3 regions of the Streptomyces sp. NBC_01116 genome follow, and region 2 is predicted to be linked to each of the others. Evidence: riboswitches for the same ligand, from Rfam matches in the RefSeq annotation. Region 2 holds a riboswitch; each other region holds the start of a gene.
What was found. Region 2 has a riboswitch for cobalamin ahead of OG245_RS02500 (ABC transporter substrate-binding protein). Riboswitches for the same ligand answer to the same signal wherever they lie in the genome.
Positions count from the first base shown of each region.

Region 1: linked by a shared signal. The riboswitch ahead of metE (5-methyltetrahydropteroyltriglutamate--homocysteine S-methyltransferase) and the one ahead of OG245_RS02500 (ABC transporter substrate-binding protein) in region 2 are both predicted to bind cobalamin.
Region 3: linked by a shared signal. The riboswitch ahead of OG245_RS34965 (CbtB-domain containing protein) and the one ahead of OG245_RS02500 (ABC transporter substrate-binding protein) in region 2 are both predicted to bind cobalamin.

Region 1 covers NZ_CP108644.1:7,361,006-7,363,194, reverse strand. Annotated here, with positions in the region: gene metE (5-methyltetrahydropteroyltriglutamate--homocysteine S-methyltransferase) at 1-1,002, opposite strand, end outside; cobalamin riboswitch at 1,168-1,383, opposite strand; gene OG245_RS32290 (hypothetical protein) at 1,710-1,907, shown strand; gene cobF (precorrin-6A synthase (deacetylating)) at 1,996-2,189, opposite strand, start outside.
Region 2 covers NZ_CP108644.1:618,144-620,332, reverse strand. Annotated here, with positions in the region: gene OG245_RS02505 (beta-ketoacyl synthase) at 1-540, shown strand, start outside; cobalamin riboswitch at 657-843, shown strand; gene OG245_RS02500 (ABC transporter substrate-binding protein) at 903-1,952, shown strand; gene OG245_RS02495 (FecCD family ABC transporter permease) at 2,009-2,189, shown strand, end outside.
Region 3 covers NZ_CP108644.1:7,970,315-7,972,503, reverse strand. Annotated here, with positions in the region: gene OG245_RS34970 (CbtA family protein) at 1-577, opposite strand, end outside; gene OG245_RS34965 (CbtB-domain containing protein) at 637-852, opposite strand; adenosylcobalamin (AdoCbl) riboswitch at 898-990, opposite strand; gene OG245_RS34960 (histidine phosphatase family protein) at 1,117-1,707, shown strand; gene OG245_RS34955 (4'-phosphopantetheinyl transferase) at 1,940-2,189, opposite strand, start outside.

The DNA.
Region 1 (2,189 bases), 6.7 Mb from region 2:
GGAGGCGGAGACGTCGACCCGGTCGGCGAGGCCGAGGAGGGTGCCGAGGGTGGCGAGCGACTTCTCGTAGTCGTTGATCCAGATGTTGCGGCCGTTCACGACACCGGCGACCAGGCGCTTGCCGGGCAGTCCGCCGGCCGCCGCGAGGTCGTCGAGGTTCCCCGCGCCGGACTCGGTGAAGTCGAGGGCCAGCCCGTCGACGGGGGACTTGGCCAGGACCGTCAGCGCCTCGCCGAGTCGTCCGAAGTAGGAGGCGACCAGCAGTCGGGGCCGGTCGGTGAGTCCGCCGAGCTCACGGTAGGCGCGGGCGGCGGCGTTCAGCTCGGCCGGGGTGCGGTCCTGGACGAGGGCGGGCTCGTCGAGCTGCACCCATGCGGCGCCCGCCGCGCGCAGATCGGCGAGGACCTCGGCGTACACGGGGAGCAGCCGGTCCAGCAGGGTCAGCGGCTCGAAGTCCGCGGCGACGCCGGGGGCCGGCTTGGCGAGCAGGAGGTAGGTGACGGGGCCGACGAGCACCGGCCGGGGCGTCAGGCCGAGGGCCAGCGCCTCCTGGTATTCCGCGACCTGCTTGGCGGAGTCGGTGGTGAACACCGTGTCCGGCCCCAACTCGGGCACCAGATAGTGGTAGTTGGTGTCGAACCACTTCGTCATCTCCAGCGGGGCGACGTCCTGCGTGCCGCGGGCCATGGCGAAGTAGCCGTCGAGGGCGTCGGTGTCGACCGCTTCGCGGTGCCGCCCGGGGATGGCGCCGACCATGACGCTGGTGTCCAGGACGTGGTCGTAGTACGAGAAGTCGCCGGTCGGCACCTCGTGGACGCCGGCCTCGGCGAGCTGCCGCCAGGTCCCCCGGCGCAGTTCGGCGGCGGTCTCCCGGAGGGCGTCGGCGTCGACGCGGCCCTTCCAGTAGCCCTCGACGGCCTTCTTCAGTTCGCGGTTGGGGCCCTGGCGGGGGTAGCCGTACACGGTGGCTCGTGCTGCCGCGGCTGCGGGCTTCGCTGTCACGTGACTCTCCTTCGCGAGCGTGTCTGCGGGACGGACCCCGGGACCGGACGCGGACGCGAAGGGATGACGCATCGGGCGGAGACCGGGACACGTCGCATCCGTGTCCGTCCGCCCGATGGTTACGCCGACCCGCCCACGAGGTCACCGAGATCTCCGCACGCGAACGGTCGCGTGCGGGCAACGGGCAGGTCTTCGGACTCGCGGGCACGTCTGCCGGGGCAGACACCTACTGGCCGTCGCTTCCCAGACCCGGCCGGGCCCAGTGCGTATGACGGCGGTCGTTCCCACTCACCGCTGCGGGGCAGTCCCGGATTCCCACCGGGTTCCCTCTTGCGACACCCTGTCTGGCGGACAGGGTGAACCAGCTGCACCGATCACCCTAAGGGGACGCCCGGCCCGCGCACACCGTTGTTCACACTTCGGACGGTGACGTGGGACACGGGCCGGCGCACTCCCCGGCTCCGGGCCGGACTCCGTCGCGGCGGGTCACAGCGTCGAGCTACGCGCGTTCTCCGCTCGTTCGGCTGTTCGTCAGCGCCGTGCTGACCGCCAGTCAGGTCGGGCGCGTCCACTGGACGCGACAGTGACACAGATGTAACCGAATGGCGTAGGGACTGCGGAACCACCGAGCGTCACAAGCCGTTCTTCTTCCCACTACACGGCCGCCGACCCGCGGCGAGGCCGACCGAGGAAACGGAAAACGCCAGATGAAGAAGACAGTCGGGTGGGCCCAGGACGGCGACGACTGGACGATCACCGTGAACGGCACGCTGTATCGCGCGATCGAACGACCCGCGGACGGCCGGGTGCACGACTACCTGGTGCGGGGCGACGACCTCACCGCCGAATGCCCGAGCCTGGGGCACGGGCTCGGCGTGATCAGGGCGCACGAGACCGGGCGCTGACGCCTCCTGACACCTCGGCCGGTCCGACGACGAGGTGCGGAGGCCCTCGCCGCCCGCGCCTCGGCGCGGACCCGTGAGCCGGCGGCCGTCAGTCGCCGTCGGCGCCCGGCGCCCGGCTCAGCAGGTAGGTGTCCATGATCCAGCCATGCCGTTCGCGGGCCTCCGCGCGCAGCCCGCTGATCCGGCCGGCCACCTCGTCGAGCGGGCCGGAGACCAGGATCTCTTCCGGGGTCCCGATGTAGGCGCCCCAGTGGATCCACCACCCGACGCCCGCCAGATGCG
Region 2 (2,189 bases):
GTCATGGGCGAGGGCGCGGCCATCATGGTCCTGGAGCGGGCGGAGGACGCCCGGGCGAGAGGCGCCGTCCCCCGGGCGCTGATCGCGGGCGCGGGCGCCACCACCGACGCCCACCACCCCACCAGCCCCCACCCGTCCGGGGACGTCGCACGGGCGGCGGTCGACGCCGCGCTGCGCGACGCCGGCTGGCGCGCCGAGGACGTCGACCACGTCAACGCGCACGGGACGTCGACCCCCCTCAACGACGCCACCGAGGCCGCCCTCATCGCCCGGTCCTATCCGCACCGGCCGCCCGTCACCGCACCCAAGGGCGTGCTGGGTCACTGCATGGGGGCGGCCGGCGCCATCGAGGCGGGCCTGACGATCCTGACGCTCCAGCACGGAGTGGTCCCCCCGATCGCGAACCTGGACGCCCCCGAGCCCGGGTTCGACATCGACTGCGTCACCAAGGTCCCGCGCGAGGTGCCCGTACGGCGGGCCGTCAGCCACTCCTTCGGCTTCGGCGGCCAGAACGCGGTGATCGCGCTCCAGGCTCCGTAACCCCCGCTCCGGAGCCGGGCGGAATCCGCCGGGCCGGTGTGGCGGGCCGATCCCGCGCCGCACCGGCCTCGTGCACAGCGGCCCGCCGCACCGCCTCCGACCTGCGCGAAGGCCCGTGATAGCTTGCCGGGGCCAGTCGAACCCCACGACGGGGTCAGGGAATCCGGTGCGAATCCGGAACTGACGCGCAGCGGTGAGGGGGACGGGCGGGGCCACGGCCACTGGAGCACGGATGTGCTCCGGGAAGGCGTCCCGCCCGGACGAACCCGAGTCCGAAGACCTGCTGGCACCCGCGCCCGCACCGTGGCGCGGGAACCGTACGACGGGCTCCGCGGCTGGGCCCAGAGACACCGAGGTCCTTCGTGCTGCCCACGGCCACCCCCGCCCCGATACGCACCGCCGCCCTGCTCGCGGCGGGACTCCTCCTGCTGACCGCCTGCGGCGGCGACGGGAGCACCGGCACGGCCGCCGCGGGCGGCACCGCCGACGGATTCCCGGTCACGCTCAAGAACTGCGGGCGCACCGTCACCGTGCAGGCCCCGCCCGAGCGGGCCGTCTCCGTCGACCAGGGATCGACGGAGATCCTGCTCTCGCTCGGACTGGCCGACCGGCTCGCCGCCACCGCCACCTGGACCGACCCGGTCATGAAGGGGCTGGAGAAGGCGAACGCGGGCGTCGAGCGGATCTCGGAGAACCGGCCCTCCTCGGAGAAGGTCCTCGACCAGGAGCCCGACTTCCTCTCCGCGTCCTTCACCTCCACCCTCGCCAAGGGCGGTGTCGCGCCCCGCGAACAGTTCGAGCAACTCGGCGTCCCCACCTACATCTCGCCCGCCGACTGCGCGGGCAAGGACAACAGCGGTGGCGGCGACGGAGCCCGCACCGCGCCGCTGACGATGGACTCCGTCCACACGGAAGTCCGCGAACTGGCCAGGGTGTTCGGCGTTCCCGAGCGCGGCGACGCCCTGGTGAAGAAGCTCCGGGCGCGCGTGGAGCGGGCCACCGACGGCGTCGACGCGTCGGACACCTCCCTCCTCTACTGGTTCTCCGACTCCAAGGCCCCCTACCTCGCGGGCTGTTGCGGAGCCCCCGGCGTCATCACCGAGGAGCTCGGCGCGAAGAACGTCTTCGACGACACCCGCGACGAATGGCCCCGGATCAGCTGGGAGACCGTCGCCGACCGCAACCCCGACGTCCTGGTCATCGGCGATCTGACCCGTACGACGCAGACCGCCGAGAGCGCCGCGAAGAAGATCGAGTTCCTGGAGTCCAACCCGGTCACCAGGACCATGGACGCCGTGAAGAACCGCCGCTACGTGCTGCTCAGCGGACAGGCCCTGAACCCCACCATCCGGACGGTCGAGGGCCTGGAACGCGTCGCGGCCGGACTGCGCGGCTTCGGGCTCGCGGGGTGAGCACCGGGAACCGTACGGCGGCGGAGCCTGCGCCCCCGGCCGGGGAGAGGGACGCGGTGCCACCCGCCTCCCGGCCCGGCCCCTTCCGGAACGTCGCCCGCCTCGCCGTGCCGCTCTCGGCGGGCGGGATCCTGCTCCTGCTGCTCTCCGTCGCGGTCGCCGTGACCATCGGGCCCGCCCGGATCTCCGTGCCCGACGTCTTCTCCGCCGTCGCCGCGCACCTCGGGTTCGGCGACT
Region 3 (2,189 bases), 7.4 Mb from region 2:
AGGAGGGCAGAAAGGCGTAGGCGAGGCCGATCAGCAGGACGAAGCCGGCGCCTGCCACGACGGTCGCGTTCCAGTTGCCCAGGCGAGGAGCGAGCCGTCTGCCGATGATGACGGCGGCGACGGCCAGCAGCACGCTGAGGGCGACCATCAGGAAGAACAGGGCGGTGCGTTCGCCGATGGTGTCGGGGTTGCCGACGGCGGGCGGGTTCGCCGGGTATTTGAGGAACGGCACGACGTAGACCGTGAGCAGGGCGGCACCCGCGATCAGCGCCGCCGTGGCCCGGGGGCCGAACCCGCCGATGCGGCCCAGCGCGTAGCAGAACACGAGGGCGGCGATCCCGCCGACCGCGACGCCGAACACCAGGACACCGGTGGCGAGTCCGCCGGTGGCCTGCATGGTGCGGCTGACCAACTCCTCGCCGCCGCCGTGGTCGTGGCTGTGGGCCTCTTCGAGGGCGATGGCCGCGTCCACCTGGGACTCACCGAGGAAGTAGGCGACGGCGAGCGCGAACGCGCCCGCGATCAGGCCCGCGAGCATGCCGCGCACGAGCAGGGCTCTGACAGATATGGAGTTCACGATGGTTTCCTGATTTCTCTTGCTTCCGTGTCCGCTGATTCCCTGGTTGTTCAGGTGCCTCAGTGGCAGGGGAAGCCGAGCAGGTGACGGCCGTCGTGGACCCACTCGTGGACGCCTTCGCCAGAGATGAGCGCGGTGGCGCCCTGTTCGGCGCCGACGAAGTACAGCAGGACGAGCATGAGGATGCCGAAGAAGACCGCCCAGGGGGCGATGGCCTTCGCCGAGATCGGGGCGATCGTGGCTGCCCCTGTCGCCGGAACGGCGGACTGTGCCATGGCAGAACCTCCTGTGGGAACACGCGTCCCTGTCGTGGTGCCTCGGACGAAGGTGGCGGGTCTGACTTCCCCGCGGACGCGGGTTCACAGTGGCGCGACCGTGCCGGATTCCCACCGGACTTCCGTCGCACCCTCGTCATGGTCGACGTGACCATACCGCCTGCGCGCAGGCACCGCCATGGTCCAATCTGCGGGGTGGCGGAACGCGGATTCCTTGGGGCGACAGGGCTCTGGGGTCTCTGATGGAGAAGTGAAGGCAGGGACATGACAGTTCGCGTGATGTTGATCTCACCGGCGATGAACGCCGCGTTGCGGGAGGCCCGATTCGACGGCGACGCTCCCCTGGACCGGTCCGGCCGGGAGCGTGCGCTGGCGGCGGCCGACGCGGTGCCCGTGGCCGGAATCGCGCTGAGCGGCCCCTCCGAGCGGTGCCGCGGGACCGCCGAGGCCCTCGGCCTGGCGGCGCGGACCGAACCGGCTCTGACCGGCTGGGACCTGGCGCGGTGGTCCGGCCGCCGCCTCGACGATGTGGCGGCCGCCGAACCCGCTCAGCTGACCGCCTGGCTCGGCGATCCGTCGGCGGCTCCGCACGGCGGCGAGTCGCTGCGGGACCTGGTCGGGAGGATCGGAGGGTGGCTGGACTCCCTCGGTGGGCCGGACGCACCCGACACGGGCTTTCTCGCCGTGGCCGAGGTAGCCGTCGTACGGGCGGTGGTCGTCCATGGCCTGCGGCTGCCGCTGGAGGCGTTCTGGCGGCTGGACGTCGCCCCGCTGACGCTGACCGGACTCAGCGGGCGGGCGGGCCGGTGGAACGTGGCGCTGGGCCGCCCGCTGACCGCTCCCACGAGCGGCTGAACGCCACTGCGACACCGTCAACGGCCCTCGGCCGGCTGAACGCCACGCACCACCACCGCCAACGGCCCCCAGCTCAGCGAACGCCACCGCGCAGCCCTCGCACCACCCGTCGGACCTCACCGCACGACGCGCTCCCCGGCCTGCCGACCGCTCCCGCGAACCCGAACCGGAAACAGCGCACCGCGAACCACGCAAAGCGAACCGCGAACCACGCGCACCGGCCGACCGGACGTCACGACCCGTCGCTCGCCCGCCAGTCGGGCCGGACCAGCACGGCCGTGGCGACGATGCCGTCCTCGATCCGCCACTGCCCGTGCAGCGTCGTCGGCAGGGCCGGGTCCGTGAGAAGCAGACGTGCGGCGAACGTTCCCTCGGCGGTGCCGGGCCCGCCCTGAAGCCTCTCGCCGCCACCCTGATCCTGCACCCGATGGAACGTCAGATCGGCCTCGATGAAGTCGAGTTCGACTCCCGTGATCGGGTAC